DNA from 2 places in the Mycobacterium kubicae genome. Region 1 is predicted to be linked to the other one. Evidence: predicted binding sites of a transcription regulator. Region 1 holds the regulator's gene; the other holds the start of a gene.
The links. Region 1 encodes LexA, which represses DNA repair genes until DNA is damaged. Its sites were predicted from a motif close to CGAACANNTGTTCG; they were not measured.
Positions count from the first base shown of each region.

Region 1 (4,417 bases):
GAACAGAAAGACCAAACAGTTCAGCACCACTCCGCCGGCCCTGGCCGATCAGCTCAAGGATTTGCAGGTTGCCATCGACCCCACCGCGGCCATCAATATGGCGTGGCGCGCCGCTGGCGGCGCCACCGGCCCCTTGGGCGCCAAGAAGGGCGGCCAGTATCCGATCGGCGGGGACGGGTTAGCGCAGGACTTCGCCGGCGGCAAGGTGTTCTTCAGCCCCGCTACCGGTGCCAACGCCGTCGAAAGCGACATCCTGGCGAAGTACGAGTCGCTGGGCGGACCGGTGAGCAGCGACCTGGGTTTCCCGATCGCCAACGAGGCGGACGGCGGCATCGGGCCGGCCAGTCGGGTGGCGACGTTCTCCGCCGCCGACAAGCCGGTGATTTTCTGGACGCCAGATCATGGCGCGTTCGTCGTGCGCGGGGCCATCAAGGCCGCGTGGGACAAGCTCAAAGGAGCCAGCGGGAAGCTGGGCGCACCGGTCGGTGACCAGACCGTCGACGGCGACGTGATCGCCCAGAAGTTCACCGGCGGCAAGATCGCGTGGAACCGCGCGAAGAACACGTTCAGCACGGATCCGGCCAACCTGGCACCACTGCTGTCCGGCCTGCAGGTGTCCGGGCAGAACCAGCCCAGCGCGTCGACTCCACCGCCGCACGGCAAGACGTTCACCTGGCACTGGTGGTGGCTGGCAGCCGCCGTCCCGGTGCTGCTGCTGATCGTCATGTCGGTACTGGTGATCAACGGGATGCGCCGGCGACGAGCGCGGCAGGACACGGCCGTCCCCGCCTACCCGCCCGACCTGGACGCTTATGCACGGGAACCGGAGCCGGCCGCCGGATACGAGCCGGATCCCGAGGGCCGCTGGTCACACGACGACCTGGACTACGGTTCGGAACGTTTCCCGCTGAGCGACGACAATCCGCCCGAGCAGGCGGCCGAAGACGCCGAGGTGGTGCCGCGGGTCAGCTGGCGCCGGGGCGCTGACGGGCCGCCGGAGGAGCCGGAGCCGGTACCGAGCGGCGGCGCCTATGGCACCGACTCCGAGCAACACTTCGAGTCCCAAGACGACGAAGATCCCGACTCGGTGGACACCACACCCATCCGCCCGGTGACCCAAGCCGACTTGGCCGAGCCGATCTCTTTCGAGCCGCACGTGCCGGAGACCGCCGCCCCGGAAGCCTTCGCCGTTCCGGAAACCGTCGTGGCCGAGGTGGTCGTTCCCGAAACTCAGCTGCCCGAATCCGACGTTCCAGAAGCCGCCCGACCCGATGTTGCGGCTGACGACGATCTGGCGGACTCGGCGTTCCCCGACACCTTCTATGCGAGTGACTCGCGCACCGAGTCCCTCGTGCTGGACAGCGCCGCGGCCGACGGGGCGAACGCCGCTGCTGAGGGCCGCGGCGGCCGGCATGCAGCCGCCGACCCCGACATCGATGCCGTTGAAGAAGGCGGGCAAGGGGCCAACGAATACGGCGGGCAGACCCAAGTCGCCGCCGCGACGGCCGGCGCAAACGCGTCAGGGCGCCCGATGATCCATCTGCCGCTGGACCACGATCCTTATCAGCCGCCCGACGGATATCCGATCAAGGCCAGCGCCCGCTTCGGCTTGTACTACACGCCGACCAGCGCGCTGTATCACGACACTCTCGCCGAAATCTGGTTCGCCAATGAGGATGTGGCGCAAGCCAACGGCTTCGTCAAGGCGGACTGATCCTCCTCGCTACACCTTGCGAATCACGGTGACGACCTTGCCCAGCACGGTCGCATCGTTGCCGGGAATGGGGTCGAAGGCCGGGTTGTGCGGCATCAACCAGATCTGACCGCCTGCTCGGCGGAACGTCTTCACCGTCGCTTCGCCCTCGATCATCGCGGCCACGATGTCGCCGTTGTCCGCGACGTTCTGCTGACGCACCACCACCCAGTCACCGTCGCAGATGGCCGCCTCGACCATCGAGTCACCGACCACCTTGAGCAGGAACAGCGTTCCCTCGCCGACCAACTCCCGCGGCAGCGGGAAAACGTCCTCGACGGCTTCTTCGGCCAGAATGGGGCCACCGGCCGCGATACGCCCCAGCACGGGCACGAAGGTGGGCTCCGGTAGCGCGTCCGATCCGGCGACGTCGGTCACCGGCGGCGTCACCCCGTCGTCGGCGCCGCGCACATCGACCGCCCGCGGACGGTTCGGATCTCGCCGCAGGTAGCCCTTTCGCTCCAGGGTGCGCAATTGGTGAGCAACCGAGGAAGTCGACGTCAGGCCGACGGCGTCGCCGATCTCCCGGATGCTCGGCGGGTATCCGCGACTGGTCACCGAGGCGCGGATGACATTGAGGATGGTTCGCTGCCGCTCGGTCAGCGATGAATCGAAGCTATGCGAGCGGCCATCACTGGCCACTCCGTCAGGGGCGGACGTGTCATTGCTTTCGCTCATGGCACCGAATGTAACGCCATCCGAGGCAGGAATCAAACATGTGTTCGACCGGTGTGTCGTGCGGGCGAAAAAAGATGTCTCAAATCGGCAAAGATTAGTGAATTACAAAGGCGTAACTTTTTGATAGATCGGGTATCCGCGACTTATGCAGCTGCTAGCAGCCGGCAAGGGCTTGTCGGTGGTCACGTCTAACGTTTGGCTCGTGCGACACGCGTCGATCAAATGTTCGGATGTCGAACACATGAGCGACTATGGTCGAACACACGAGCGATAAGAAGTCGACCGGAGGACTCGAAATGACAATGATCTACACAGACCCGTCGCGTATGCCGAACGGGCACAGGGTTCTTTCCCGGCCGATCACCCGGCCGCTGAACGAGCCGTCGGCCTGCCGCTCCGGGCAGGTTCGCTCCCGTCGGCCGGCATCGTCGCGCCCGGCCGGTGCTCCGATGCGGTACCGGGGGACCGGGGTCGCCATGTCGACGGCCCCGCATCGCCGCCGCGCGGTCAGTGTGGCCACCACGATCGGGTTGGCCGTGCTTGCCGGCCTGATCACCCTGTGGCTCGGGCTCATCGCCGACTTCGGCGGGGCGATGAACAACCAGTCCGGCGATACCTCCTCTCGTGTTCCCGACTCACTCGCCGTGGTGCGCGTCGAACCGGGCGAGTCGCTGCAGGACGTCGCCGCCCGGGTTGCTCCCGGTGCGCCCGCTCGCCAGGTCGCCGAGGAGATCCGTGACCTCAACGGGCTGACGTCCTCGACGGTTAGCGCCGGTCAGACCCTCATCGCACCGGTCGGCTGAGGGCGTGCCGCGGCGTCCACGCCGGTTCTGCCGAGCGTGATGGCGACGGGCGGCCGAAACTGTGCACCGGTACGCTCGGAGTGGTTCTCGGTTTTCGGACGCTAGCGCGGCAAAGGAGCGGCCATGCACTGCCCGTTCTGCCGGCATCCCGATTCGCGGGTCATCGATTCCCGGGAAACCGACGAGGGTCAGGCGATTCGTCGTCGACGGTCGTGCCCGGAGTGTGGTCGGCGGTTTTCCACCGTTGAGACCGCGGTTCTGGCGGTGGTCAAGCGCAGCGGAGTCACCGAACCGTTCAGTCGGGAGAAAGTCATCAGCGGTGTGCGTCGCGCGTGCCAGGGTCGTCAGGTCGACGACGACGCGTTGAACCTGCTGGCCCAGCAGGTGGAAGACACCGTGCGCGCTGCGGGGTCACCGGAAGTCCCCAGTCAAGAAGTCGGCTTGGCGATCCTGGCGCCGTTGCGGGAATTGGACGAAGTGGCCTACCTGCGCTTCGCTTCGGTGTACCGGTCCTTTTCGTCGGCCGACGACTTCGTACGGGAGATCGAAGCGCTGCGCTCCCACCGCCAGGTCTCGACCCCAAGCTGACCGCCGCGCGCCGCTAGGCTGCTGTCATGCCGCCCGAGCTGCATCCTGATGTCGCGCCGCTGGCACCCCTGTTGGGTGTCTGGTCGGGTCGCGGCGCCGGTGAGTATCCGACGATCGAGCCGTTCGAATACTTCGAGGAAGTGGTCTTCGGTCACGTCGGCAAGCCCTTTCTGGTGTACGGCCAAAAGACCAAAGCGGTCGCTGACGGCAAGCCGTTGCACGCCGAGACGGGATATCTGCGGGTGCCACAACCCGGGCACGTCGAGTTGGTGTTGGCACACCCCAGCGGTATCACCGAGATCGAGGTCGGCACCTATTCGGTCACCGACAACGTCATCGAAGTCGACATGGCGACCACGGAGATCGGACTGACCCCGACGGCCAAAGAGGTGTCCGCACTTGGCCGCTCGCTGCGGATCGACGGCGACGAGCTGTCCTACTCGCTGCGCATGGGCGCCGTCGGTCAGCCACTGCAACACCACCTGGCCGCACTGCTGCACCGTCAGCGCTGAGTGGTCAATTCATCTCTCGCACACCGTCGTTGACGACGCGCCCGGCGAGCCGTACCCAGCCATCGGCGCCCCACCTGGTGGTC
Region 1 covers NZ_CP065047.1:2,059,738-2,064,154, forward strand. Annotated here, with positions in the region: gene I2456_RS09820 (LGFP repeat-containing protein) at 1-1,714, shown strand, start outside; gene lexA (transcriptional repressor LexA) at 1,724-2,431, opposite strand; gene I2456_RS09830 (LysM peptidoglycan-binding domain-containing protein) at 2,728-3,234, shown strand; gene nrdR (transcriptional regulator NrdR) at 3,358-3,822, shown strand; gene I2456_RS09840 (peroxynitrite isomerase) at 3,849-4,334, shown strand; gene I2456_RS09845 (PhzF family phenazine biosynthesis protein) at 4,339-4,417, opposite strand, start outside.

Region 2 (4,417 bases), 710 kb from region 1:
GCGCCGACCGGCACGGTGAACATGGTGTGCTCGGCTTCGGTACGGGCGGCGTCGGGGTAGCTGTGCGCGCCGTCGGGAACCAGGAAGGGGATGACGACTTCCGGTGCGTCATAGAGGATCTGGCCGCGTGCCACCCGGCGTTCGATCGACTCGGCGGGCCTCCCGTCACCGGCGAGGTCGGTGCGCCACTTGTCTTTCATGCGGTCGAGCAGGCGGGTGCGGGTGGCCTGGGTGGTCAGCCACACGAACCGCACCGGGCGGGTGTGGTGCGGGGCGGGTGCGGTCAGTGCCTCGGCGACGGCGGCCTCGACCAGTTCGGCGGGTACCGGCTCGTCGCTGAACCGGCGCACCGACCGTCGCAGCAGTTGCGCCTGCCGGCGGCCCAGGTCGATCGCTTCGGCGGTGCCGAGCCAGAACAGGTCTTCTTCACCGGCGCGCAGCAACTGCCGGGCCGTCGAGCCGTCATCGGTCAGGGTCAGCCCGCGCACCACCGCCACCGGCAGCGCGGTCAGTTTGCCCTTCACCAGATCGGCCGCGGCCGCGATCTCGTCGGCCACCGCTATCTCGGTGACCACCAGTTCATTGCCGTAGGCGTCGACGGCACCGGAATAGTTGTGCAGCACCGGCAACCCGGCCGCGCCCACCGCGGCGTCGATCTGGCCGTTGCGCCAGGCACGGCCCATGGTGTCGGTGATGACCACGCCGACGTTGACACCGAGCCGTTCGCGCAGCCCCGCGCGCACCGCCGCGGCACTGGCATCGGGATCCTCAGGCAGCAGCGCCAGCTCGGACCGCTCGACATTGGAGCCGTCCACTCCGGCGGCCGCCTGGATCAGCCCGAACCGGTTCTCGGTGATCAGGGTGCGGCCCTTGCGCGCCAGCACTCGCACCGCCTCTTGTTCGACGAGCTTGCGCCGCAACCGGTCTCGCTCTTCCTCGTCGGCCGGTGCGGGCACCAGTCGGCCTTCGCACTTGGAGATCACCTTGCTGGTCACCACGACGACGTCACCGTCGCGCAGCCACGGCGCGGCCGCGGCCAGGGCCGCGCCCACGTCGTCACCGGGACGGAACTCCGGCAGCCCGATCACCGGCAGGATCTCGATCGTCGCGGCCGCGCCGTGCTCGCCGGGTGGGTCCGCCGGACGGGTCACGGGGCCACGCCCGCAAGCTCGAGGCCCGCGCGCACCATCTCGGCGGTCGCTTTCGGATCGCTCATCAACAGCGGTATCGCTCGCACCGCCACCCCGTCGATGTCGGCACGATCGCCCTCGTGGACGAGCCAGCAGTCCAGTATCCCGGTGCCCCGGCGGGCACCGTAGTGCTGACCGACCGCCTCGGCGGTGGACTCCACTCCGATGACGGACAGACAGGCATCGGCCATGCCGCGCAACGGTTTTCCGCCGATAATGGGGGAGTAGCCGACGATTGGGGCGCTCGCTGCGCGCAACGCCGCGCGGATACCGGGGACGGCCAGGATGGCGCCGACGCTGACCACCGGATTGGACGGTGCCACCAGGATGACGTCGGCCTCGGCGATGGCCGCCACCGCTTCGCTTGTGGCGGCCGCCTTTTCGGCACCGATGAAGGCGAAGCTGTGCGTGGGCACCTGCGCGCGGTAGCGCACCCACCATTCCTGGAAGTGAATGGCCCGCGTGGTCTGGTCGGCCGGATCGGTGATCACCACGTGCGTTTCACAACGGTCGTCACTGGCCGGGAGCAGCAGCGCACCGGGTTGCCAGCGGTCACACAACGCCGCGGTGATCTGGGTCAGTCGGTAGCCGGCATTGAGCATTTGCGTGCGCACCAGATGGGTGGCCAGGTCGCGGTCCCCGAGTTGGAACCAATCGGGCTGCACGCCATAGGCGGCCAACTCCGCCATGGCATTCCAGGTTTCGCCGCGGTGGCCCCAGCCGCGCTGTGGGTCAACGCCACCGCCGAGGGTGTACATGCAGGTGTCCAGATCCGGGCACACGCGCACCCCGTGAATCCACGCGTCGTCACCGATGTTGACCACGGCGCGCAGCTCGTGACCCGGCTCGGAATGCGGTGGGGCATACTGGCCTAGACCGAGCAACTGCTGGACCCCGACCAGAAACCGGGCGCCGCCGACTCCACCGACTAGAACGGTGACCTTCACACCGCAGGACAGTACCTGCCGGTGCCGCACGGATCTTCGGCGCTAGAGCCACCCGCGGAACCTGTGATCAGTAACACCAGACACGCCGGTATCCATTCACAACAGAAACGCCGAAAATTGGTCACGAACTGATATGGAAATGCGGCGAAACGCTTGCGCGAACCTGTGAACCCGTGTCTAATCACATCAGTGTCATTTCCCGGTTGGCCGGCCGGTTCCGGTGTCGCAGACCGAGATTCGATCACTTGTTCGAATTAGGTAGCTGTACATCAAAACAGTGGCAACCATTTCACTCTATTAGTGAGGAGGCGGAGGCATGTCCTATGAGCACCTTAGGGGCCTGATGGGTAGCGCACCGCACACCACTGCCGGATCGGCGACGGTGCCCCCTGTGGCACCCATGCGTCCTCACCTGAGCGTGGTTCCCGATGCGCCGGTCGCATTCGAACCTGAACCCGAACCGGTGCCGGCCGATCAGTGGCAGGACCGCGCGCTGTGCGCGCAAACGGATCCCGAGGCGTTCTTCCCAGAGAAGGGCGGCTCCACCCGCGAGGCCAAGAAGATTTGCCTGGGGTGCGAGGTCCGTCACGAATGCCTCGACTACGCCCTGGCTCATGACGAGCGCTTCGGTATCTGGGGCGGTCTGTCGGAGCGGGAGCGTCGCCGCCTCAAGCGCGGCATCATCTGACCGCTTGCGTCAGTCAGTCATCGATCGTCGGGTCGATGACCGAGGGCTCTACGTCCAGGTAGATCGCCACCTGGGCCACCAAGATCTCGTGCAGTAACTCAGCGAGCTCGACGGTGTCTTTCGCGCGTCGCTCAATTGGCTTGCGAAACAACACAATCCGCGCCCGCGTTGCGTTGCCGCGAACGTCGACCCCGGCGGGGATCAACCGGGCCAGCGCGATGGGTCCATCGGCGATGACCTCCGGCGGCCATTGCACACTCTCGGGATCCTTGGCCGCAATGCGCGGAATCTCGTCGACCGCGACGTCAAGTTCTGCCACCCGGTCGTGCCAGCGCCGCTCGATGGGTTCGTATGCCTCGAGCACCGCCATGTCGAAGCGCTCGGCGCGACTGCGCCACCCCGGGACGGTCGGCGGCAACAACGGACCCCGCAGATCTCGCCCCCGCCGCCGCCCCCGGTGGGCGGGCGGCCGTACCGACCCGGGCTCGAACCGACCGCTTCGCGGGAAGCCGTGCGGATCGCTCACGCGCCGATCGTAACGGTTAGACATCGAACGCCGGATGCGCGTGTCCGTCGCTTCGGCGGCGTTGCCGCACGATAGCCTTTCGAACGTGAACGTACCCCGTCGCTGCTGCCGGCCCGGGTGTCCGCACTACGCAGTGGCAACGTTGACGTTCGTCTACTCGGACTCGACTGCCGTGGTGGGTCCGCTCGCTACCGCGCGCGAACCCCACTCCTGGGATTTGTGCGTCGGTCATGCCGGCCGCATCACCGCACCGCGTGGGTGGGAGCTCGTGCGCCACGCCGGACCTCTTACCCTCGAGCCCACCCATCCCGACGAGGATGACCTGGTGGCGCTGGCGGATGCCGTGCGCGAAGGCCGTTCCGGCGCAACCCGGTCCTACGCCGGCGCTTCGGGCGCGCCGCTCAACGGTTACCTGAATGGCTCCGACACGTACGACGGTTACGGGGACGACGTGCCCCCGCCCTCGGTCGGAGTTGCGAGTGATCCGCACCTGCAGTCCGCCGGGGCACATGCCGCCGCACCCAGCGGTGGGGTGCTCGCACCCCCCGAGCGTCGGTCCGGACGCCGGCGGGGACATCTTCGGGTATTGCCCGATCCCGCCGACTGACGGTCCGACCGTTTGGGGCCGCCCCTTCGCCGGGCGGATAGGCTGACGCCAAGAGTTGAATAACACCAAGGTCGTCAGGAGACCCCGAGAATGTCTTGGCCCGCCGCGGCTATCCACCGTGTCATCAAGGCGTATGACGTTCGCGGACTCGTCGGTGAGGAGATCACCGAACCGCTGGTAAACGACGTCGGCGCGGCGTTCGCCGGGCTCATGCGCGGCGAAGACGCAAGCCAGGTGGTCATCGGTCACGACATGCGCGACAGCTCCCCGGCGCTGGCCGCGGCGTTTGCGGCCGGGGTCACCGGCCAGGGGCTCGACGTGGTGCGCATCGGTTTGGCGTCGACCGACCAGCTCTACTTCGCTTCCGGGTTGCTCGACTGCCCCGGCGCGATGTTCACCGCCAGCCACAACCCGGCGGCCTACAACGGCATCAAACTGTGCCGGGCCGGCGCCAAACCG
Region 2 covers NZ_CP065047.1:1,352,956-1,357,372, forward strand. Annotated here, with positions in the region: gene I2456_RS06470 (coenzyme F420-0:L-glutamate ligase) at 1-1,151, opposite strand, end outside; gene cofD (2-phospho-L-lactate transferase) at 1,148-2,137, opposite strand; gene I2456_RS06480 (WhiB family transcriptional regulator) at 2,481-2,825, shown strand; gene I2456_RS06485 (metallopeptidase family protein) at 2,839-3,258, opposite strand; gene I2456_RS06490 (DUF3499 domain-containing protein) at 3,437-3,958, shown strand; gene I2456_RS06495 (phosphomannomutase/phosphoglucomutase) at 4,049-4,417, shown strand, end outside.
Region 2: a site for LexA is predicted at 2,376-2,389, ahead of cofD (2-phospho-L-lactate transferase). Genes of this name have one in related genera too.